4 regions of the Pseudomonas sp. KH_021 genome follow, and region 2 is predicted to be linked to each of the others. Evidence: riboswitches for the same ligand, from Rfam matches in the RefSeq annotation. Region 2 holds a riboswitch; each other region holds the start of a gene.

Region 1 (5,869 bases), 2.7 Mb from region 2:
GAGCCGACACCGGACATTCGCAGCCAGCGGCCCCGTGCCGGTGAACTGCGGGTCAGGGAGTTGAATGAAACCCTGTTCCTGGCGCCATTGCCGGTGTACACCGGGCAGATGCAGGTGTCGAGACGTAACTTTTCGGCGATGAACGAGACCTATCTGGAGTTGGGGGGGAGCAACTACGGGATGGTCGAGCAGGGGAAGATCCTGGCAACTGGAATCTGGATGGCTTTGTTTACAGCATTTATCGCTCCCAGTTTTGTAATCCTTTATGGGGTGCTTTCCTATCCAGAAAACTTTCCGACCCCATTCAAGGATCTCATCGATGCTATCAGGGTGTTTTCCAGTTATGCGCTGCTATCCATTATCCCCATTGGCGCCTACGTCTACGGCATGCTCTCCAACGTCCGAACCCTGGCCAAAAGCTACCCAGTCCGCTTCAACCGCCAACGCCGCGAAGTCTGCTACATCGACGACACCACCCATCGGGTGCTGATCGTGCCGTGGGAGAGCGTGGTGGCCTGGGTCGCCCGCAGCCAGGGGATGACCAGCTACGGCGCGATGCGCGATTACACCTTCGGCATGGGGCTGGAGGATGAAGAGCGCGACACCGTGCAGTTTCTATTGTCGGCGCAACCCAGCGATGCGCATGCGCTGGGCATGTGGACGTCCATTCGCAACTACATGGAAGAAGGGGAGCAGGTGGATACGCCCAACCCCATGCTGGCCGCGCTGGGCATCACCCTGACCGAGGATGAACTCAAACCTTATGAAGGGCTGCACACCTTTGAAATCGAACGGCTCGACGCCAGGGCATTGGGTAGGCTGGACGACGGAGGAGGCCATCTGACTGCCGAAGAGCGCAAGCGTTGGGGATACTCTAAGCGTTCCCCTTGGCCTCTGCGCTGGTGGTACGTCAGACGGGTGGTCGTGTTCTGGAAAATGCCCTACCTGATCGCCGAGTGGGCCCACCGCAAGGGCCGCCCGACCCTGCCAGAAAGCGTGCAAGCCTGGTCGCAACCGCTACCCCCCGAACAATGGGCCCAGCCCAGCCCAGCCCTGCAAAAAGCCAACGCCTTGGTCAAGACCGCCATGGACAAAAAAGGCGCCAACTTCGTCGACGCCTGCAAGGCGGCGGGGCTGCATTGAACTCACCGCTGCACACCTGGCCCGGCGGCCGACTGATCGCTGGCGAAGCCATTCGCGTGGGCACCAACACCTGGGGCGCCAAACACACGATGTCAGCCCTACAGTTGGCATGCACCGCCTGCCCGCTGGCAGGCAAACAGCGCGGCATGGGCCGCTGTTACCGTGGTCGTCAGCCAGGAAGAAGAGGCGCTGATGTTGTTATGGAGCATGGATGATTAAAGTTGATTTTTCGGCCGGAGATAAAATTCCGGCGCTTCTTTTGGTGTTGTCAGCAACAGTATTTTTTGTTGGGTTTACTGAGTTTATGCTCTCGTCAATGCTTTCACCTCTTGCGGAGGCGTTTGGGACTACACCAGTGGGGGCGTCATGGCTGGTCTCGAGCTACGCTTTTTCTTACGCATTGGCGGCTCCACTGTTTGGTTATTTTTCGGATCGTGCGAATAAACGAAAGCTTTTGTTGGGTGCAATGCTTTTTTCTGTACTGGATGGCATTGCAATTATTTATTCCTCGACGCTGGAGATGGCGATTGCGCTTCGGGTTTTTGGCGGCATCGCTTCTGCGGTTTTGATACCCATGGTTTTTTCTCTGCTGTCGGATGTCATCCCTGCTTCTCGGCAGGCGGGTGCGATGGGAGTAGTGATGTTAGGGATGACGTCAGGCATTACGTTGGGACCTGTCCTGGCCGGTGTTCTTACAGATTACTTAGGCTGGCAGGCACCTTTTTTGTTTAGCTCAATAGGTTGCTTGATTATTTTTACTGCAGGGTTCTTTTGTCTTCCCGAACAACCCAAGCCTCTGAGTTCTAGAAAAATGGTTGCTCATTGGTATCGAAATTGGGAGGTGCTGAGACCCCTGATTGCAAAGGGGGCTTGGAATGGTACAGGCGTTTCAGCATTCCTTCTTTCAGGGGAAGTACTTCGTGAGCGCTACGAATTTGGAACCTCGGAGGTTGGCTTCACGGTGATTGCGTTTGGGGCTGGGTTGGGTCTTGGGAATTTGTCCGCTGGCCTGGTACGGCAATGGTGTAAGCATGAGGAGGCAGTGCTTATATGGGCTGTCGTATTACTACTCGCAAGTATTACCGTTTTTATGATGTGCGAGCTCAGTGTGTGGGCGGCAGTGAGTTGCTTGTTTGTTTGGGGAGCTGCATTGGGGGTCGGCGCGCCTTTAAGTACGGTCATCTTGGCCTCGCGGTCCACGTCTGACAAAGGGATGGTCTTGGCGTGTGCGGAAACTTTTAATAATGTGGGGATATTAAGTATCCTGCCAGTTGCCACGTCATTGCTCGTGGTCGGCGGTGCTCGCTTGGCAATGGTTGTTATTTTTATCGGTTTGATGACGGGGCTTGTATTGTCCGTCGTTGATTTCTTTGTCACTGGGCGTAGGCTTCTGTGACCTGTGGTTGATTTGGAATACCGAACCGCCTCTTTTGAGGATTTACCGAATCGGCGGGCAGACAGCCCCCGCGAACATTGACCTCCCCCCACGCACTGCGTAGCCTTGCACCCTCGAGGTTCTGCGGCCCAGGTCGCAGCTAAGACGGGAACGCGGTCAATGCCGCGGCTGCCCCCGCAACTGTAAGCGACAAGAGTCAGGGCAAAGCCACTGCGCACGGCGCGGGAAGGTGCCCGGGCCGCCGACCAACGGCATGCCGCAAGCCAGGAGACCTGCCTCGGACAGCTTCTCACTTTCAACCGGGCGGGGTGATCCGGTGGCGAACGCGCCCGCGTGCCCAACACGCGCGGTTCTCGTCCTGCATGCCCGCCATTTTGCCAAGGGCATCGACATGAAAACACTGGCTAAACTCCCCGTCACCATCGTTACCGGCTTCCTCGGCTCGGGCAAGACCACCTTGCTGCGGCATATGCTCGACAACGCCCAGGGCCGGCGCATTGCCGTGATCGTCAACGAATTTGGCGAGCTGGGCATCGACGGCGAGATCCTTAAGCAGTGCAACATTGGCTGCACCGAAGAGGAAGCCAGCGGTCGCGTCTATGAACTGGCTAACGGCTGCCTGTGCTGTACCGTTCAGGAAGAGTTTTTCCCGGTGATGCGTGAACTGGTGGAACGCCGCGGCGACCTGGACCATATCTTGATCGAAACCTCGGGCCTGGCGCTGCCAAAACCGCTGGTGCAGGCCTTCCAATGGCCGGAAATCCGCAATGCCTGCACGGTGGATGCGGTGATTACCGTGGTCGACAGCCCGGCCGTGGCCGCGGGCACCTTCGCTGCCTTCCCCGACCAGGTCGACGCCCAGCGTAAACTGGACCCGAACCTGGACCACGAATCACCTCTGCATGAACTGTTCGCCGACCAGCTGGCCAGCGCCGATCTGGTGATTCTCAACAAGGCTGATCTGATCGAGCCCGCTGCCTTGGCCGCAGTGCGTGCCGAAGTCGCCGAAGAATTGCCACCCGCGGTCAAGGTGATCGAAGCCAGCAGCGGCCGCCTGCCACTGGACGTGCTGCTGGGCCTGGGCGCGGAGTCGGAAGCCCACATCGATGGCCGGCGCACTCACCACGATCATCATGATCATGAAGAAGACGACCACGATCACGATGCCTTCGACTCGATCTCCATCGAAGTGCCGGCTTCCGATGAAAGCCAATTGCTCGATGCCCTGACCTCGCTGGTGGTTGAACACAGCATCCTGCGCGTCAAAGGGTTTGCTGCCATCAATGGCAAGCCAATGCGCCTCCTGATCCAGGGCGTGGGCACGCGTTTTGACAAGCATTTCGACCGCGCCTGGCGCGCCGATGAACCTCGCAGCAGCCGCTTGGTGCTGATCGGTCAGCAGCTCGATGCTGCGCTGATCGAGCAGCAACTGCGCGCCGCGCTGGTCTGACCCGTGCACCTGCTGCGGACCCAGCCCGGCGGCTTTGTGCCGGACGACAGCATTGCCGATCTCGGCCAGACACCGGCTGAGCTGGTGATTCTCTGCAGCGGCGATTCACACCTGGCACTGCTGGCCGAAACCGCCCAGCAGTTGCCCCAAGATTTTCCCAGCCTGCGCCTGGCCAATCCCATGCAGGTGCAGAATCACGCCTCGGTCGATCTTTATATCGACCAGGTATTGCGCCACGCCAAGGTCATCCTGGTGTCGCTGCACGGTGGCGTCGGTTACTGGCGCTATGGTGTCGAGCAATTGGTGGCGCTTGCCGAGCGCGGTGTGCAATTGATCATGGTGCCGGGCGACGACCGGCCCGACCCTGAGCTGACAGACCTGGGCACCGTCACGGGCCCAGCGGCTGAGCGGCTCTGGCATTTCCTGCGCCAGGGCGGCAAGGCCAATGCGCTGAATCTTTATCGTTGCCTGGCCAATCAATGGCTGGGTCGCGACTATGCCTGGGACGAACCCGAGGTGCTGCCGCGCACGGCGCTGTATCACCCGGCCCATGCCCGGGCGGACCTGGATGACTGGCGCCGTGACTGGCGCGTCGATCAGCCGGTGGTGCCGCTGTTGTTCTATCGCTCGCACCTGCAGGCCGCCAATACCGCATTTGTCGATGTGTTTTGCCAGCGTATGCAGTTGGCTGGGCTCAACCCGCTGCCCATTGCCGTCGCCAGCTTGAAGGAGCCTGCTTGCCTGGCTCAGGTCGAGGACTGGCTGGATGAGGTTAACGCCTCGGTGATTCTCAACACCACAGGGTTTGCCCAGTCGAGCCCTGAAGCCCCGCACCTGCGGCCGTTTCGCCGCGACATTCCAGTGATCCAGGCCATCTGCGCGCAAGACAACCAGCCCGGCTGGGAGTCCAGCGAACAGGGGCTGGGCCCGCGGGACCTGGCCATGCATATTGCTTTGCCGGAGCTGGACGGGCGCATCATTAGCCGGCCGATCAGTTTCAAGGACCTGGCCTGGCGCAGTGAGCGCAGCCAGTCGGATGTGGTCTGCTACCGCGCCCACCCCGAACGTATGGACTTCGTCGCTGAGCTGGCGCGGCGCTGGGCGGAGCTGGCGCGCTTACCCAATCCACAGAAGCGCGTGGCGCTGGTGCTGGCCAACTACCCGACCCGGGACGGTCGCATTGGCAATGGCGTCGGCCTGGACACGCCGGCCGCGGCGCTGAATATTCTGCGTGCGCTGCAAGCCGAGGGTTATCCGCTCCACAGTTTGCCCGACAGCGGCACCGCGCTGATCCAGGCGTTGCTCGGCGGCGTCACCAACGATCTGGACAGCCTCGACCAACGCCCCTGTGCCCAGAGCGTGGCGCTGGAGGATTACCTGGCAGCGTTCGCCCGATTGCCCGAGGCTAACCAACAGGCGGTGCGTGAACGTTGGGGCGAGCCGCAGCAAGACCCGATGTTTCGTAGCGGCCGACTGATGGTCGCAGGCCTGCGCTTTGGCCTGACGTTCGTCGGCATCCAGCCCGCCCGTGGTTATCAGGTTGATCCCAGTGCGGTGTACCACGACCCTGAGCTGGTCCCGCCCCATGGCTATCTGGCGTTCTATTTCTGGCTGCGATACAGCTTCGGTGCCGACGCGCTGATTCATGTGGGCAAGCACGGCAACCTGGAGTGGCTGCCGGGCAAGGGCGTGGGCCTGTCGCAACAGTGCTGGCCCGACGCGCTGCTGGGGCCGATGCCGAATATCTATCCCTTTATCGTCAACGACCCAGGCGAGGGCGCCCAAGCCAAGCGGCGGACTCAGGCGGTCATTATCGACCACTTGATGCCGCCGCTGACCCGTGCTGAAACCTACGGGCCATTGCGCCACCTTGAGCTCTT
Region 2 (5,869 bases):
AGCGCGTCCAGCGCTACACCGGCGACACTCAATAGCGCCACACTCATCGAATCACTCCCCATTGGTTTTCATACAGCAGTTCAGATAACGGCCGCGGCTCGGCCCAGCCTTCAAGCACCAGCATCGGGGCCGGGTAGAATGCCTTCACAGGCCCCAGGCACAACACCGCGATCGCCTTGGCCCCTGGCGGCAGGCCCAAAAGGTTGGCCAGGGCGACCGGGTCGAACAGCGACACCCAGCCCATGCCCAGGCCTTCGGCGCGGGCCGCCAGCCAGAGATTCTGGATCGCACAGGACAACGACGCCAGGTCCATCTCGGGTAAGGTGCGGCGCCCGAAAATGTGGCTTTCGCGCTTGTCCATCAAGGCCGCGACCAGCACTTCAGCGCAGTCGTCGATGCCCTCGACCTTGAGTTTCATGAATTCATCGGAACGTTCGCCCAGCGCCTCGGCCGTGCGAATCCGTTCCTCTTCCACCAGTTCCCGGACCCGTTGGCGCAGGCTGCGGTCGCTGATTCGGATAAACCGCCAGGGTTGCATCAGGCCGACGCTGGGCGCCTGATGCGCGGCTTCCAGCAGGCGTGCGAGCAGTTCGGGCTCGACGCTGCCACCGGCAAAATGGCGCATGTCGCGCCGCTCACCGATGGCCCGGTAGACCGCCGCCCGCTCTTGCGGACTGTAGGCGTGTTCACTCATGGTCGCAGCAGCGCCGCCATCGCTTCAGGGTTGGAAGGGAAATAGAAATGCACGTAGGAAGCCGTCAGGCGTCCACAACGATAGACCGCTTCGGCGCCACGACCGCCATTAGGGCTTTGGCCACGGGCAATCGGCTCTAGCGCCGTGGTGGTCAACGAATGGTGATAGGTGTGCCCGCGCAAGGTGCCTTCCGGCAGGTCCACCGCTTGCAGGGCCAAGGCCGCCAGGCGTTTTTGCATCACCGCTTCACCGGGTAGCAGCCCCAGCAATTCGGCGCGCTCACCTTGGACATCGGTCAAGGCATCGAGCAAGTACAGCATGCCGCCACATTCTGCGAGCAGCGGCTTGCCGGCTTGGTGATGGGCGCGGATGGCTTCACACATCGAGCTGTTTTCGGCCAAGGCCCGGTGATGCAGCTCGGGATAGCCACCGGGCAGGTAAAGGCTGTCCGCAGGCGGCAGTTCGCGGTCATGGATCGGCGAGAAAAAGCTCAGCGTCGCGCCCATGGCCCGCAATAAGTCCAGGCTTGCACCATAGGTGAATGCAAAGGCTTCATCGCGGGCAACGGCAATGCGTACACCTTCAAGCAACGGCTCGATGGCGCGCGGCACAGGCGCTGCAAATTCCACGGCCGGCGGCAGCGCGGCATCGCAGCTCTGCTCCAGTGCCTGGGCGGCGGCGTCAAGGCGGGCGTCCAGGTCATTGAGCTCGCTGGCTTGTACCAGGCCCAGATGGCGGCTCGGCAATTCGATACCGGTTTCCCGCGACAGGCCGCCGTACCAGCGCAGGCCCTCGGTCAGGCTGCCTTCAAGCAATTGGGCATGGCGCAAGGTGCCGACACGGTTGGCCAACACGCCAGCGAACGGCAGGTCTGGCTGGTAGCGCGCCAGGCCCAGGGCCAGCGCACCAAAGGTCTGGGCCATGGCGGTGCCATCAATCACGGCCAGCACGGGCACGCCGAAGTGGCGCGCCAGGTCGGCGCTCGATGGCGTGCCATCGAACAGCCCCATGACCCCCTCGATCAAGATCAGGTCGGCCTCGCCTGCAGCCTCCCACAGCAAACGGCGGCTTTCATCGGCGCCGACCATCCATAAATCGAGTTGATAAACAGGGGCGCCACTGGCGCGCTCCAGAATCATCGGGTCGAGAAAGTCCGGCCCGCATTTGAACACCCGCACCTTGCGCCCCTGATTGCGGTGCAGGCGAGCAAGGGCGGCGGTCACGGTGGTCTTGCCCTGGCCAGAAGCGGGTGCTGCGATCAAGACTGCCGGGCAATGCCGTGCATCGGTCATAGTTCGATGCCTTTTTGCGCACGAACCCCGGCCTGGAAAGCGTGCTTGATCACGCCCATTTCGGTCACAGTATCGGCAAGTTCAATCAGGTCGGCCGGTGCGCCCCGGCCCGTCACCACGACGTGCTGCATGGGCGGACGGGCCTGCAGGTCAGTCAAGACCTGATCCAGCTCCAGGTAGCCGTGCTTGAGGGCGATATTCAGCTCATCGAGTACCACCAGCCCGATATCCGGGTTGGCCAGCAGTTCGCAGGAGACTTTCCAGGCCGCTTGGGCGGCGGCGATATCGCGCTGGCGGTCCTGGGTTTCCCAGGTAAAGCCTTCGCCCATGACGTGGTAACGCACCTGTTCGGGGAATCGGCGGAAAAACAGCTCTTCACCAGTGGCATTGCGGCCCTTGATGAACTGCACCACACCGCACTGCATGCCATGGCCCATGGCCCGGGCCAGCATGCCGAAGGCTGAGCTGCTCTTGCCCTTGCCGTTGCCGGTCAATACCAGCAGCAGTCCACATTCGTTCGGCGAATTGGCGATACGCTCGTCGATCACCGCCTTTTTGCGCAGCATGCGCGCCACATGGCGTTCGTCACGTTCCGGGGATTCACTCATCGCAGCTCTCCTGTCAGGTCTAGGCAGACGGCAGGCGCGAGCACGGCCAAGGGACAGGCCGCCAACCGCGCATCACCCACCGTGATGCCGTTCACGTTTCAGGCCGGTCTCCGGGCTCATGAGGGGGCAAGGCCCGGAGCACGCGCCTTCCCGGGCCAAGGGGCCCAGTGGCACAAAGCATGCTCATCACTCATTTACCGTTGCGGGGGCAGCGCCGGGATCACGCGCTTGGCACGCTCACCGGCTTCCCTGTTTCACTCGGCAAAGCCATGGCCGCCGAGCACCTGAAACAAGTCGCGAAGGTTAGAGGGTTGGGGATGGAGCGTCAAATGAAGCCGGTTGAACCTCGGACATCGCGCGCCTCTCTACTTGTAGGAGCAGACCTTGGTCGCGATGGCATCGCTGCGGTTTCTCAGGAGGACCGCAGTGATGCCATCGCGACCAAGGTCTGCTCCTACAACGGGTGGTGCCGTTAGCGTTTGCGGCACAGGGTCAGGCCATCGCCCAGCGGCAGCATGGACAGGTCGACGCGCGGATCATTCTTCAAGCCGCTGTTGAGCGCCTTGATCGCTCGAGTGTCATCGCTGTCGGGCTGGGTTTCCAGGACCCGACCACTCCACAGGGTATTGTCGAACACAGCCAGGCCGCCAGTGCGCAGTAATGCCAAGGCGTGCTCAATGTAGGAGCAGACCTTGGTCGCGATGGCATCGCTGCGGTTCATAGGGAGACCGCGGTGATGCCATCGCGACCAAGGTCTGCTCCTACAACGGGTGGTGCCGTTAGCGTTTGCGGCACAGGGTCAGGCCATCGCCCAGCGGCAGCATGGACAGGTCGACGCGCGGATCATTCTTCAAGCCGCTGTTGAGCGCCTTGATCGCTCGGGTGTCAGCGCTGTCGGGCTGGGGTTCCAGGACCCGACCACTCCACAGGGTATTGTCGAACACAGCCAGGCCGCCTGTGCGCAGTAATGCCAAGGCGTGCTCAATGTAGGAGCAGACCTTGGTCGCGATGGCATCACTGCGGTTCATAGGGAGACCGCGGTGATGCCATCGCGACCAAGGTCTGCTCCTACAACGGGTGGTGCCGTTAGCGTTTGCGGCACAGGGTCAGGCCATCGCCCAGCGGCAGCATGGACAGGTCGACGCGCGGGTCATTCTTCAAGCCGCTGTTGAGCGCCTTGATCGCTCGGGTGTCAGCGCTGTCGGGCTGGGTTTCCAGGACCCGACCACTCCACAGGGTATTGTCGAACACAGCCAGGCCGCCTGTGCGCAGTAATGCCAAGGCGTGCTCAAGGTAGTGGGGGTAGTTGGCCTTGTCGGCGTCGATAAAGATCAGGTCATACTGCCCTGCCCCACCTTCTCGCTCCAACTGGGCCAGCGTTTGAAGGGCGGGATTGAGGCGCAGATCGATGCGTTCAGCCACTGCGGCCTGCTGCCAATAATCCTGTGCAATCTGGTTGTAGTCACCCGGCAGATCACAGCAAATCAGTTTGCCGCCCTCCCCCATGGCCTGGGCCATGCACAAGGCGCTGTAGCCGGTGAAAGTACCCACCTCAATCAGGCGCCGAGCCCCCATCAGACTCACCAGTAATGCCAGAAACTGTCCTTGCTCGGGCGCGACCTGCCAATGCGCCTGGGCCATGGCCTGGGTCTGCTCGCGCAACTGGCGCAGCAAGGGCGTTTCACGCAGGGAAACGCGTTGCAGGTAATCGTAGAGTTTGTCGTTGAGAAACAGCGTTTGCGCGGTCATGGCGATACCTCGCGTGTGCCACCGACGTCAGGGGTTCCTGGCCAGGTTGGTTGGCTGCAAGACTCGCTTGGCGTTCAGGTAGGCTTTTTGCCAATAGACATTGGACAGGTAATCCAGGCGAACCGTGCCTCCGGTGGCTGGCGCATGGACAAAACGGCCCTCGCCCACATAGATGCCGGCATGACTGACCTGCGAGCCGCCGCTGGTGGCAAAAAACACCAGGTCGCCTGACTGCAAGGCATTGCGGTCGATGGTCGGCGCCGAGATCGTGATCATTTCCCGCGTGGAACGCGGCAGCGAGATGCCCGCCGCATCGCGGTAGACGAAGCCGATCAGACCGCTGCAATCAAAGCCCGAATCCGGCGTGTTGCCGCCCCAGCGATAGGGTGTGCCCACTAGGCCTAGGGCACGAAACAGCACATCTTCAGCGACGGGCGAGAAATAGTGTTGAGGGGCCATCACTGTCGGCCTGACCACTTTGGGCTGTGGCGCAGGTGGCTGACTTGAGCAGGCACCGAGCAGTGCTGCGAGGGCAAGAAGTGCGATGCGTGCCGTCGTGGTCATGGGCAGAACAATCCAGGTGTGATGCCGGCCCCTAGGCCGGGTGCCCTGGACTGAGCATCAGGTGCTGGCCAGGAGGGTGCGAACCATAAATGGTAGCACTATGGAAGCATGTCCGCGATGTGACGATCAGGTGTCTTTCATTGACGCCGCTGGCTTTGGCTTTTGATCTTGATCTTGATCTTGATCTTGATCTTGATCTTGATCTTGATCTTTGAACACAGAAAGTACAGACACCACGGATGTCCCTTCAGGAGGCCGAGTGGAGCGCCTGCGTAGTGGGGTAAGGGCCATGGATGGCCCGCAAGCGCCGATGGGCCAGGGACGGCCCGTCGGCGCGGCCCCACGGAGCAGGTGCGGAAGGAGGGAACCCGAAGCGCAGCGTAGGGCCGTATGCGGGGACCAGGGGTTTTGCCTACTTTTGCCCCAACAAAAGTAGGACGCCGTAAAGGCGGAAAGGTGACTAAGCGTCACCCTCTCAAACGGATAAACACTCGATTCAAGAACCTTGGTTTTGGTTCAACTGATAGCGAGCATATCCAGACAATTCATAGACGCGGACTCACAGTTCCGCCCTTACGGCGGGTCACTTTTGTTGGCGCAAAAGTAACCAAAACGCCGCGTCCCCGCATACGGCCCTACGCTACGCTCCGGGTTCCCTCGCTCCCGCACTTGCTACGTGGGGACCGCGCCGACGGGCCGTCCCTGGCCCTACGGCGCTCTCGGGCCATCCATGGCCCTCGCCCCACTACGCAAGCGCTCCGCTCGGCCTCCTGAAGGGACGATCCGCGGTGTCTGGACTATTTGCGTATAAAGATCAAAAGCTAGAGCTAGAGCTAGAGCTAGGATGTAATAGCCGCCACAAACAAAAACGCCCCCGGCTTTGCAGTCGGAGGCGTTTTTGAGGAAGGATGGCTTACTTGCGCGAAATAACCGTTGCCGACGCATTCGGCGCCAGGGCCAAG
Region 3 (5,869 bases), 1.0 Mb from region 2:
GACCAAGGCTGCCGCAGATCTGGTTGCCTATGGGTGTACCGTGGGTGCAACTCACTTCAATGATGGCATTACGCGGCTGAAGTTTAGCGCTTTCATTTCTTCATCCGTCAACCAGATCATCAGGGCGGTTGATGAGGGACTTATCAGCGCTTGGGAGGGTGTGCATCAGATAAAGGCAGAGTATGAGGGGTTATCGTCGAAGGTTAGCTTCTATGCAAAAAATGCGATAGGCATAGTCGCTGGCACGGTACAGGTTGAAGCGGGCGTAAGATCCATCGCCAGTACCGCAGGCATCGGAACACCTCTGGGCGCGTTACTGATTGCGCACGGTGCTAACAACATCTATGAAGGTTTCGGCAATATTTACAATGGCCCGGACGCACCTGATACTGTTGGTCCCGTCAGGCGCATCTATCAGGGAATTTTCAGTGATGAGTCAAAAGGCAACATAGCGTACTACTCCGCCGACTTGGGTCTATCGGTTTTCGGACTTACCAGGATGACACGTAAACCAGAAACTTTTCAGCTATTCCGGCATGATCCGATCAACCACGAACGGGTTTACAAACAGTCGAGCAAACTAGCTCTTTTTTTGAGGGATTGGTCGACACACTCACCTTGAATTCAATACATTCAGAAGCACAGGAAAAACAATAGACCTCCCTCCCGAAATTTATGCACTACCTCTCAGCCTCGGTATGTAAAATCGCAAACCTGCAAACACAATCACCACATACACAACTATGTAAGCCATCTCTAAATACAATCCTTCAAAATCTATTAGCTTCCTCATCAACCACACAAAAACACCCGTATAAAATATGGCGCAGGAGCAAACCAGAATGGTGACAGAAAAATAATAACGCAAATTCTCAAAATTCATGCAAGTTACCTTTTCTATAGAGCGATCAAGGTTAGTACATGCACTATGACCCCTTCAACCCTACAAGTTGGATTCGTTTGATTGTCTCGGCATTATTTGTAACCAATTGAAATTAGGAGGCATGTTATCTTTCCCTGAGACCTACGACGTTTCCATACAGCTGCCTCGGCTCGCCGACCATCGTCATCGGCGAACCACGCCAAGTGATCGCCAAGGCCACCTGGCGTTTTCACCTGCTGGCCTTCGCGGTTCCACCTCAATACCGCGGTGCTCAGATTTCTGAGCTGACCTTGCCGGAATGCCGGACCATCGCGATGGGATCGCCGCGGTCCATCAGGCAAACCACGGTGCGCCCATCGCCAGCAAGCTGGGCTCCTACAACTTGACGCACCCGACCTGCGCATGCTCTCCTAGCGCATTCGTTCGGGTGCCCTTTACAGGGTGAAACGGGAAACCGGTGCGTCAGGCCTCTTTCAACAGGGGCTCGGACAATTCCGGCGCTGCCCCCGCAACGGTAAGCGAGAGAAGAATCAGATCCACTGTGCCAGCAGTCCGGCATGGGAAGGCGATTCTTGCAGGCCACGGTAACTGGCCCCTCGCGAGCCCGGAGACCGGCCCGATCCAGATTTGACACAACCCGCGGTGGGCGGGCGCTGTTGCAACCTCTGCAGGCATGCCTTGCGGGGGGCGCTTGCGCTTGGCCACCTCGATAATCACCCAGAGGGAAGCGCCATGCCGATTACTACCGCCAACCATACCGCCGCGGTCACATCTACCCAGACCCAACGCCTTGTCGTCGCCATCGGCGCTGCCGTCCTGGGCGCTTGCCTCGTTTATTTCGCCGGGTTCTCGCACATCGAAGCCGTTCACAACGCCGCGCATGACACCCGTCACAGCGCTGCCTTCCCGTGCCACTGAGAACCACCGACATGATCAAGCGTATCGCTCGCACCGCCTGTTTTGGCGGCTTGCTCTCCGCCCTGTTCCTGACCCTGCTGCAAAGCTTCTGGGTCGCGCCGCTGATTCTTCAAGCCGAAACCTATGAGAACGCAGCGCCGGCTGCCGAAGTCGCCCACTCACACGCCGAAGGCGCCGCCGCCCACAGCCATGACGCCGAAGCCTGGTCGCCGGAAGACGGCTGGCAGCGCGTGCTGTCCACCACCGGTGGCAACCTGGTCGTAGCGGTAGGTTTTGCCCTGATGCTGGCCGCCCTCTTCACCTTGCGCGCCCCTGGTCGCACCGCTGAAGGCCTGCTCTGGGGCCTGGCCGGTTTTGCCGTGTTCGTGCTGGCGCCGACCCTGGGCCTGCCGCCCGAGTTGCCCGGCACCGCCGCTGCCGACCTGGCCCTGCGCCAGGCCTGGTGGATTGGCACCGCAGGGGCGACTGCCGTGGGGCTGGCACTGATCGTGTTCAACAAGCACTGGGTGCTCAAGATCGTCGGCGCAGTGCTGCTGGTTGCCCCGCACGTGCTGGGCGCGCCACAGCCCGAAGTGCATGAGATGCTGGCACCCGAGGCACTGGAGGCTCAATTCAAGGTCGCCTCGCTGGTCACCAACGCGCTGTTCTGGCTTGGGCTAGGCCTGATCTGCGCCTGGTTGTATCGTCGTCCTGGCCAGGCTTGATGCCAAGGCAAGTGGTAGCCGGTCTGGGCTGCCAACGAGGCTGCTCCGCCGAGGTGCTGGGCAGCCTGCTTGAACAGGCCTTGCTCGCTGAGGGCCTGACCTGGGTGAACCTTGCGGGGTTGGCCAGTATTGCCCATAAGCGCGAAGAGCCAGGCCTGCTTGCATTGGCAGAACAACTGCAATTGCCGCTGGCCTTTTTCGACGCCGAGCAACTGCAAGCCTTCGAGCCCCAGCTGCGGCACAGATCAGCGATTGCCTTTGCCCATACCGGCTGCCATGGCGTCGCTGAAAGTGCCGCCCTGGCCCTCGCCCAACAGCACCTGGGTGGGCCTTGCAGCTTTATCGGCCCTCGCCGGGCTTGCCCCCAGGCGACGGTGGCATTGGCCACCCACACCGAAAACCGCCGATAATCCCCGGTACGCCTCCCCGCTACTTGAATTTTTTTCAAGCAGCGCGCTATTCACCTTCTTTTTTCAGGACACGTGCATGACCGTCTACTTCATTGGCGCAGGCCCCGGCGATGCGGAACTGATCACGGTCAAGGGTCAACGCTTGATTCGCAGCTGCCCGGTGATCATTTATGCAGGCTCCCTGGTCCCGACCGCCGTGCTGGAAGGCCATCAAGCCGAGCAGGTCATCAACAGCGCCGAATTGCACCTGCAGCAGATCATCGATGCGATCCAGGCAGCCCACGCCAAGGGCCAGGATGTGGCCCGCGTCCACTCCGGCGACCCGAGCCTGTACGGTGCCATCGGCGAGCAAATCCGCTGCCTGCGCCAGTTGAACATCCCCTACGAGATCATCCCTGGTGTCACTGCGACCGCTGCCAGCGCTGCACTGCTGGGCATCGAACTGACCCTGCCGGACATTTCCCAAAGCGTGATCCTGACCCGCTACGCCGACAAATCACCGATGCCACTCGGCGAAGAGCTGCACAGCCTGGCCCAGCACAAGGCCACCATGGCGATACATCTAGGGGTTCAGCACCTGGAGAAAATCCTGGACGAGTTGCGCCCACACTACGGCGGCGACTGCCCCATCGCCGTGGTGCATCGCGCAACCTGGCCGGACCAGGACTGGGTGAGCGGCACTCTGGACGACATTCTGGGCAAGGTGCAAGCCAAGGGTTTTCGGCGCACGGCGTTGATACTGGTCGGGCGTGTCTTGGCAGCAGACAGCTTCTGCGAATCGAGCCTGTACCGGGCCGGCCATGCTCATTTGTATCGCCCCTGATTAGACACTGAGCAGCCCACACCCGGGCTGCCAGGCATAAAAAAACGGCGCTCACGGGGCGCCGTTTTTTCATTTGCCGCCAACTGCAGCGAACACCTTAGTAGTAGGCGTTTTCTTTCTGCGAGTGGTCGGTCACATCGCGAACGCCCTTGAGCTCAGGAATGCGCTCGAGCAAGGTCCGCTCAATACCTTCTCTCAAGGTTACGTCTGCCTGGCCGCAGCCCTGGCAACCGCCGCCGAACTGCAGGACAGCGATGCCGTCTTCGACCACTTCGATCAGGCTGACCTGGCCGCCGTGGCTGGCAAGGCCGGGGTTGATCTCGGTCTGCAGGTAATAGTTGATGCGCTCGTTGATCGGGCTATCGGCATTGACCGTCGGCACCTTGGCATTGGGCGCCTTGATGGTCAGTTGGCCACCCATGCGGTCGGTCGCGTAGTCAACCAGCGCATCGTCCAGGAAGGGTTCGCTCACCGCATCGATATAAGCGGTGAAGCTGGCCAGCCCCAGCGCGGTATCTTCAGGCTTTTCTTCGCCTGGCTTGCAGTAGGCAATGCAGGTTTCTGCGTACTGGGTGCCTGGCTGGGTGATGAAAATGCGTATGCCAATGCCTGGAGTGTTCTGCTTGGACAGCAGATCGGCCAGGTAATCGTGCGCGGCGTCGGTTATCGTAATGGCGCTCATGGAAGTTCCTCACAGACTTGCTCGCAGTTTACGCGAAACACCGTCAAAGGCAAAAGTCCTAGTAATTTTGTCGGGATACCGGTGCTGAGGCCGGTACTGGGGCCGGTACTGCCCAGCGGCTGTCCAGCCACCCCTTGATGCTGTGGTATAGGCGCTTCTCGATCAGCACGTAGCTACCCCTCGATGCCAGCGCAATCAACGGCACACAGACGGCGAACACAGCATATGGGTTCAGGTCGAAATGCTCGCTGGCGAACCAACCGCCGTACAGCACCAGCACATGAATCAGATACACCGAATAGGAGCAGTCGCCCAGGCTCTTGAGCATCCGGTTGCCCTTGAAGTAAGGCTCCAGCGAAACGCAGGCCATGACGATGATCGCGCTGGGCACGCCCCAGTGCAGCATGCGCTCGGAAGCGTCCAGGTGATAGATCGCCAGCACCGCACCTGCAATCGCCAGCAGTGGCACCCAGAACCCCTCGGGAATCCAACCCCGACGGTAAACCACGCCGATCGCCACGCCAAACAGGAACTCGTAGACGATGTTGTTGCGATAGAAATGGCTGATCACGCCGTAACGCGTCAGCACTTCACTCACCGCGAACAATGCGGCGGCAATGATCAGCGGCCGGTGACGCTGCGGCACCAGGAACACCAGCGAGAACAACAGGTAAAAGAACATCTCGTAGTTGAGGGTCCAGCCGACATTGAGTGTCGGGTACAGGCCATAGCCACCGGGGTTCTCGGCCGGAATAAACAGCAGAGAAAGCACAAAATGCCGGAAGTCGATGGCCTGGTGCGGCATCCACTGGCTGGCAAAGACCAGCAGCAACCCCATCAGCAGGGTGTAAAGCCAATAGGCAGGCACAATGCGAATGGCCCGATTGAGCAGAAAGCGCCCCGCCGGAATGTCTTTGTCCTGGGTCGAGAGATAAATCACTAGGCCACTGATGACGAAGAACACATCAACGCCAACAGCTCCGCGATCGACGAAAAACTGCCCCAGCGGGCTCGATGCATGAAAATCGAAGAAAATCTGCATGAAGTGATGACAAACGACCACCCACGCAGCCAGTGCCCTTAAAGCCTGAAGCGAAAACAGCATCCTGAACCCCTGACTGCCTGTTCATTTTGACCTGACCCGGCGGGTTGGCCGGGTCGCGTAGGGGGTCTGACTGTGATGGGCAGGAAAAGGTCAGTCGGGCTGCCGGGCGGTCTTTACAGGTTCTCGTAGCGATTCATGTCCAGCACCCCGGACTCCACCGGCTCGGTTTCCTTGATATACGTATTGAGGTCATGAAAATACTGCCAGAACTGCGGATGGCTGCGACGGATCCCCCAGCGCTGGACGATCCGCTCAAATTGCTCGGGCGACTTGGCCAGTTCCATGTCCTCGACGAACTCGGGTACATCCTCGGTGGTGATAGTGAACATGAAGTTGGGGTAGCT
Region 4 (5,869 bases), 290 kb from region 2:
GCCCGCCACGCACTGGATTACCAACCCCGAGTCAGCCTGTGGTCGGCGCTGGATGAATTCTGCGGCTGGTGGCAGGCGCAGATGCCGATCAAGCACTGAAGGAACCGGCTTGACACGGTGTGGTCGATTCTGGCGCGTTTTTCGCGCTTTAGATTAGGTATTATTTTGCCATTACGGCAGTTCACGAAGGTTTTCCATGCGTAAAGACGATGAGTTTGACTTGCCCAGCCTGAGCGCCGGTCACCGCGATGATGACGATGATTTCACCGGCACCTCTTCTGCCCGTGAACGCACCACCGTCTACTCGCGCACCACACCCGTGGTCAAGGTCAAGGCGCCGAGCACCGGGCCTCTATGGGCCATGATCGGTGCTTTGCTGATTGCGGTGGTGGGCCTGGGGTGGTGGAGCTTCCAGCAGATTTCGCTGATGGAGCAACAATTGGTCGCGACCCAAGAAAGCTTTGCGCGCATCAGTGAAGAGGCGGCCGGGCGTCTGCAGGCCATTTCCGGCAAGGTGGTGGCGACCGAATCTACGGCCAACAGTGGTAGCGAAGCCCTGAAGCTGGAAATTCGTCAACTTCAAACCAAGCTGCTTGAGCAAAGCAAGCAGCAACAGGGTGTGGCGGGGCAGCAGAGTGGCTTGGACAAGCGCCTGGAGCAGATCCAGGCAGCCGCCAGCGAGCAAAAGGCTGTGAACGATCAATTGCAGGCGCAGCTCAAGAGCCTGGGCGCTGACCTGGCTTCGCTCAAGTCGGCTCAGGTTGATCAGGGCAAGGTCGATGCGCAGTTTAAAAGCGTTGCCGCAGACATTGCCGCGCTGAAAAAACAGGGCAATCAAAGTGCCGCCATCGATCGCCTGGAGCAAGACATGCTGGTGCTCAAAAGCGAGCAGGACCATCGTCCAGCGGCCAGTCAAGGCGGCGGGGCGAGTGTTGCCGAGTTTGACGCCTTCCGTGGGCAGACCACGCGCAACATCAACACACTTCAGAGCCAGATCCAAAACCTGCAACAGCAGATCAGCGCTCGTCCGTAACCAGCCCCGGCAGTGCCGTTTCAGGCGCTGCCGGGTTTCCCTGGCGATTCTCGTCATTGAAATGACTTCGCAGCGAAGTGCCTGAAAAATGGCGTCAAATCGACCGCGCACTGGCCAAATATTTCTTTTTCAAACCCCCCTTCTCAAGCGCTTGGCGAAGCATAGAATGGCGGCGCTGTTCAGCGCTCCATAACGACAACATTTCGACGCCTCCCCATCATGTCCAAACCGAACCCTTGCTTGAGTTGCGGCGCCTGCTGCGCGCATTTCCGTGTGTCTTTCTATTGGGGTGAATGTACTTCTGCGAGCGGCCCGGTGCCCGATGAGCTAGTTGTCCAGGTCGCGCCCAATCGGGTTGCCATGCTCGGCACCCAAAGCAAACCCTGCCGCTGTGTGGGCCTTGAGGGTGAAGTCGGCAAGGCCGTGAGTTGCGGCATGTATGAACAACGCTCCAGCACCTGCCGGGAGTTCGATGCCTCCTGGTATGACGGCGAGCCCAATAGCCACTGCGATACTGCTCGCGCCGCCTACGGGCTGCCGCCTCTGCTACCGCCGCCCGGCTTGATTGCAGTCGTGCAGCTGGATCCGGTGGCTGTCCCAGCCCTTTAGGCGTTCGTTGAATCAATCCTGGTTGATTCTTGACTGAAAAACGGATGAGTGGTCATATGCGCGCCAGTTTCAGGTGCTCCCTGCCGCCGTGCAGGGAGTGAAACGGGAAGCCGGTGCGTCACCTCATGTGATTAGTCCGGCGCTGCCCCCGCAACGGTAAGCGAGCGAAGCATTCGATACACCACTGTGCCAACGGCATGGGAAGGTGAATGCTTCATGACCCTCGCAAGCCCGGAGACCGGCCTGAAGCCTTGTTTGGCAAACCCGCGGTGGGCGGGCGCAGGCCGGTTCCGTGGGCTGTCCTGCCCGCGATTCCTCGTGCGTTGTTCCCTCCGGGATTCATTCTTCCTGTTTCAAGTTGGAAAGACATGTCCCGAAATACCTTCTCCCAGACCCTGGCCCAGGCCGGCCTGGCGTCTTGCGTGCTGATTTCCTTGCAAACCGTTGCTGGCGAAGATTCGCCCGGCGTGCTGGCGCTGCCTTCGACGGCCATTACCGATACTGCTCGAAGCACCGCGATCACGCTCGCCATGCCAGCCACGGCCGGCTCCCGCCTGCACCTGAGCGCACTGGAAAATCCAGCCAGTACCAGCACCCTTGGCTCGGCGCAGGTCAGCAATCGCAATAATCTCACGGTACAGGATGCTGTGACCCGTTCGCCGGGTATCACCACCATCGCCGCGCCGGGTAATGGCAATACGGCCCTTTCTGCTCGTGGCTTTACCGGACATTCATCGGTGATGACATTATTTGATGGTGCGCGCCTGTACCCTGGTGCAGGTACCCTGACCTTTCCGGTCGACCCCTGGATGGTCGAGCAGATCGATGTCATTCGTGGGCCGGCCTCGGTGCTGTATGGCGAAGGTGCCACAGGCGCTGTGATCAACGTCATCCCCAAGAAACCATTCGAAGGCGAGAGGCGTAACCGCCTGCGCCTGGGCTATGGCAGTGATGGTCGCCAGCAACTGGGCCTGGACAGCGGCGGCTCGCTCAGCGAGACCTTGAGCTACCGCTTGACCCTCAACCACCAGCAAAGCCATGGCTGGATCGACCGCGGCGACTCTGAAAGCCTTGCCCTGAGTGCCGCGCTGCGCTGGCAGGCTACCGATGACTTGAGTTTTACCCTGGCCCATGAGCGCGGGGACAATGAGCCGATGAACTACTTCGGCACGCCGCTGATCGAGAGCAAGTACCACGACAGCCTGCGGGAGAAGAACTACAACGTTCGCGATGACGTGCAGCGCTATCACGATGAGTGGATGCGGTTGAACACCGCCTGGACTATTAGCGATCAGATCAGTGCCAGTAACCAGCTCTACTACATCAAGAGCCGCCGCCACTGGCGTAACGCCGAAAGCTACAGTTGGGACAGTGCCCAGGGGCAACTGCTGCGCAGTGATTTCCTGGAGATCAAGCACCATCAGGAACAGATTGGCGACCGCCAGAGTTTCACCTTCAATCACTCGTTGTTTGGTTTGGACAGCCGCACGGTTGTGGGCGCCGAGTACAACAAGATCCGCTTCGGGGTGACCAATAATTCGCCCTACATCGATGTTGGCGGGGATTTCATCGATCCATGGGCACCTGCGCCGGGTTACTTCCAGAGCCAATCGGCACTGCGCCCGCAAGCTTTCAGCCAAACCCATACCTTCGCGCTGTTTGCCGAGAACCGCACGCAGCTGTCCGAGCGCTGGTCTCTAGTGACCGGTGTTCGTCGCGACCAGAACCATATCGACCGTGACGATGAACGGGCCGACACTCGCTCGAACCGCAGCCTGAGCGGCGGTAACTGGCGCGCCGGGCTGGTGTTTGCGGTCACCAACGACCTGTCGCTGTATGGCCAGTACTCCACCAGTGAAGACGGGGTGAATAACCTCATCAGCCTGAACCCGACCCAGCAGCAAATGGACCTGACTGAAGCCAAACAGACCGAGTTCGGCCTCAAGCAATTGTTCTGGGATGGCCGGGGTGAGTGGACATTGGCGGCCTATCACATCGTCAAGAAAAAGCTGTTGACCACGGACCCTGTGACTCGCCTCGCGCAGCAGATTGGCCAGCAAACCTCGGACGGCCTGGAGGCCAGCCTGGAGCTGGCGTTGGCCCATGAGTGGCACCTATCGGCCAACGCTTCGGTGGTGCGCGCCCAATATGACGACTTCAACGAAACGTCCAATGGCCAACTGGTTTCAAGGGCCGGCAACCGACCAGCCGATGTACCTCGGCGCACGGCCAACCTGTGGCTGAACAAGGCCATTACCCAAGACCTGGACGCCGGCATGGGTGTGCGCTACGTCGACAAGCGATATGCCAACACCGCCAACACCGCTCAGATACCAGGCTACACGGTGCTCGACGCCAATATCGGCTGGAGCGTTTTGCCTGATGTTCGCCTGGGCCTGCAACTGAACAACCTGCTCGACCGTCGTTATGTGTTTGCGCAGCAGAACAGCGGCGATCAGTGGTTGGTGGGTGAGCCTCGTTCATTCTTCGTCACCGCTGACTACAGCTTCTGATGTAGGAGCTGACCTTGGTCGCGATGGCATCGCTGCGGTTTCTCAGGAAGACCGCGGTGAGGCCATCGCGACCAAGGTCGGCTCCTACAAGGGTATTACCATGTCCACATTGAATATCAACGGCCTGGGCTGGGCACCGCATAAGGCACCTGGCGAACAGGGCTGGCAACTTCAAGGCGTCGACCTGCAGGTGGGCGAGGGCGAGTTCGTTGGCTTGATCGGGCCCAATGGTAGCGGCAAGACAAGCCTGTTGCGCTGCGCCTATCGCTTCAATCAGCCGGCCGGCGGTGTCGTCCAATTGGACGGATCAGACCTGTGGCGTCAGTCGCCGCGCTGGAGTGCCCGTCGTATAGCCGTAATGTTGCAGGAGTTTCCACAAGAGTTCGGCCTGACGGTGACTGATGTGGTGGCCATGGGTAGAACACCGCACAAAGGGCTGTTCGATGGCGACACCCGTGAAGATCGCTTGCTGGTCGAAGAAGCCTTGGGTCGAGTTGGACTGACCGCGTTTCAGGCGCGTCCATTTGCCGAATTATCTGGCGGCGAAAAACAGCGGGTTTTGCTAGCCCGTGCCCTGGTGCAACAGCCAGGCCTGCTGATTCTTGACGAGCCGACCAATCACCTCGATCCGCGCTACCAACTGGACCTTCTCACGCAACTGCGGCGCCTGCGCCTGAGCACCCTGGCCAGCTTCCACGATCTCAACCTGGCGGCCGCTTTCTGTGACCGGCTGTATGTGATCGACGGTGGGCGAATCGTCGTCAGCGGTAAGCCAGCCGAAGTCCTGACCCATGAATGCCTGCGCGATGTGTTTGGCGTTCAGGCGCTGGTCGACACCCATCCGCTGGCAAACCACCCGCGTATTACCTGGATCACTGAACCATGAAATCAGCAATGGCTGTCGCCGTGCTAGCAGGCGCCTGTGCCTTGGGCGCACATGCCGGTGACTACCCCTTGACCCTGCGCAGTTGCGAGCGCGAGGTCACCTTTGAACAGGCCCCCCAACGTGCCGTCAGCCACGACATTAATATGACCTGCATGCTGGTCGCCCTAGGCTTGCAAGATCGCATGGCCGGTTACACCGGTATCAGCGGCTGGAAGACCCTGGCCCCGTCGTTGCGCACTGCCCTTGAGGGTCTGCCGGAGTTGGCCAGCCGTTACCCTTCGGTGGAAAACCTGCTGGCGGCCGATACCGACTTCTTTTTTGCCGGCTGGAGCTATGGCATGCAAGTGGGCGGGCCCCTCACGCCCGCTACATTGGCACCTCTGGGTATCCCCGTTTATGAGCTGACTGAGTCGTGCTCCAAGATCATGCGCGATCCCCATCAAGCCAGCCTTGAGGATCTATACCGCGACCTGGGTAATCTGGGCCGCATCTTCTCGGTGGAGCCGCGAGCCGAAGCCCTGATCGCAGGCATGCGAGGACGAATCGCCGCTGTCCAGTCCAGGCTGCCGACCGAGAATGAGCGGCCCCGGATATTTCTCTATGACAGCGGCGAAGATCGGCCCACCACCTCGGGACGCATGGGCATGCCCCAGGCACTGATCGCCAGCGCAGGAGGGCGCAACGTGATGGAAGATGTGCCCGCCAGCTGGACGCAGGTCAACTGGGAGAGCGTGGTAGAGCGCGATCCTCAAGTGATCCTGATCGTCGACTACGGGCCGATTACCTGGCGGCAAAAGCGCGATTTCTTGCTCAACAACCCGGCGCTGC

The links. A riboswitch is a leader RNA that binds a small molecule or an ion and turns the genes downstream of it on or off. The one in region 2 is predicted to bind cobalamin.
Region 1: it holds a riboswitch for cobalamin, as region 2 does, so the genes downstream of both, cobW (cobalamin biosynthesis protein CobW) here and cobO (cob(I)yrinic acid a,c-diamide adenosyltransferase) in region 2, are expected to answer to the same signal.
Region 3: it holds a riboswitch for cobalamin, as region 2 does, so the genes downstream of both, AC3IX4_RS11235 (CbtB domain-containing protein) here and cobO (cob(I)yrinic acid a,c-diamide adenosyltransferase) in region 2, are expected to answer to the same signal.
Region 4: it holds a riboswitch for cobalamin, as region 2 does, so the genes downstream of both, AC3IX4_RS05220 (TonB-dependent receptor) here and cobO (cob(I)yrinic acid a,c-diamide adenosyltransferase) in region 2, are expected to answer to the same signal.

The regions. Positions count from the first base shown of each region.
Region 1 covers NZ_CM174477.1:4,130,311-4,136,179, reverse strand. The annotation lists gene AC3IX4_RS19025 (hypothetical protein) at 1-1,143, shown strand, start outside; gene AC3IX4_RS19020 (MFS transporter) at 1,355-2,539, shown strand; cobalamin riboswitch at 2,639-2,833, shown strand; gene cobW (cobalamin biosynthesis protein CobW) at 2,931-3,989, shown strand; gene cobN (cobaltochelatase subunit CobN) at 3,993-5,869, shown strand, end outside.
Region 2 covers NZ_CM174477.1:1,392,433-1,398,301, reverse strand. The annotation lists gene cbiB (adenosylcobinamide-phosphate synthase CbiB) at 1-47, opposite strand, end outside; gene bluB (5,6-dimethylbenzimidazole synthase) at 44-694, opposite strand; gene AC3IX4_RS06595 (cobyrinic acid a,c-diamide synthase CobB) at 691-1,986, opposite strand; gene cobO (cob(I)yrinic acid a,c-diamide adenosyltransferase) at 1,983-2,594, opposite strand; cobalamin riboswitch at 2,679-2,897, opposite strand; gene AC3IX4_RS06585 (O-methyltransferase) at 3,067-3,315, opposite strand; gene AC3IX4_RS06580 (O-methyltransferase) at 3,374-3,622, opposite strand; gene AC3IX4_RS06575 (class I SAM-dependent methyltransferase) at 3,681-4,343, opposite strand; gene AC3IX4_RS06570 (C40 family peptidase) at 4,371-4,907, opposite strand; gene AC3IX4_RS06565 (C40 family peptidase) at 5,821-5,869, opposite strand, start outside.
Region 3 covers NZ_CM174477.1:2,388,907-2,394,775, reverse strand. The annotation lists gene AC3IX4_RS11240 (DUF4225 domain-containing protein) at 1-622, shown strand, start outside; cobalamin riboswitch at 1,292-1,517, shown strand; gene AC3IX4_RS11235 (CbtB domain-containing protein) at 1,616-1,801, shown strand; gene AC3IX4_RS11230 (CbtA family protein) at 1,813-2,505, shown strand; gene AC3IX4_RS11225 (cobalamin biosynthesis protein) at 2,505-2,915, shown strand; gene cobM (precorrin-4 C(11)-methyltransferase) at 2,992-3,738, shown strand; gene nfuA (Fe-S biogenesis protein NfuA) at 3,836-4,420, opposite strand; gene AC3IX4_RS11210 (acyltransferase family protein) at 4,479-5,525, opposite strand; gene AC3IX4_RS11205 (fatty acid cis/trans isomerase) at 5,639-5,869, opposite strand, start outside.
Region 4 covers NZ_CM174477.1:1,106,381-1,112,249, forward strand. The annotation lists gene AC3IX4_RS05205 (NAD-dependent epimerase/dehydratase family protein) at 1-99, shown strand, start outside; gene AC3IX4_RS05210 (ATPase) at 197-1,033, shown strand; gene AC3IX4_RS05215 (YkgJ family cysteine cluster protein) at 1,253-1,642, shown strand; cobalamin riboswitch at 1,698-1,903, shown strand; gene AC3IX4_RS05220 (TonB-dependent receptor) at 2,011-4,155, shown strand; gene AC3IX4_RS05225 (ABC transporter ATP-binding protein) at 4,256-5,041, shown strand; gene AC3IX4_RS05230 (ABC transporter substrate-binding protein) at 5,038-5,869, shown strand, end outside.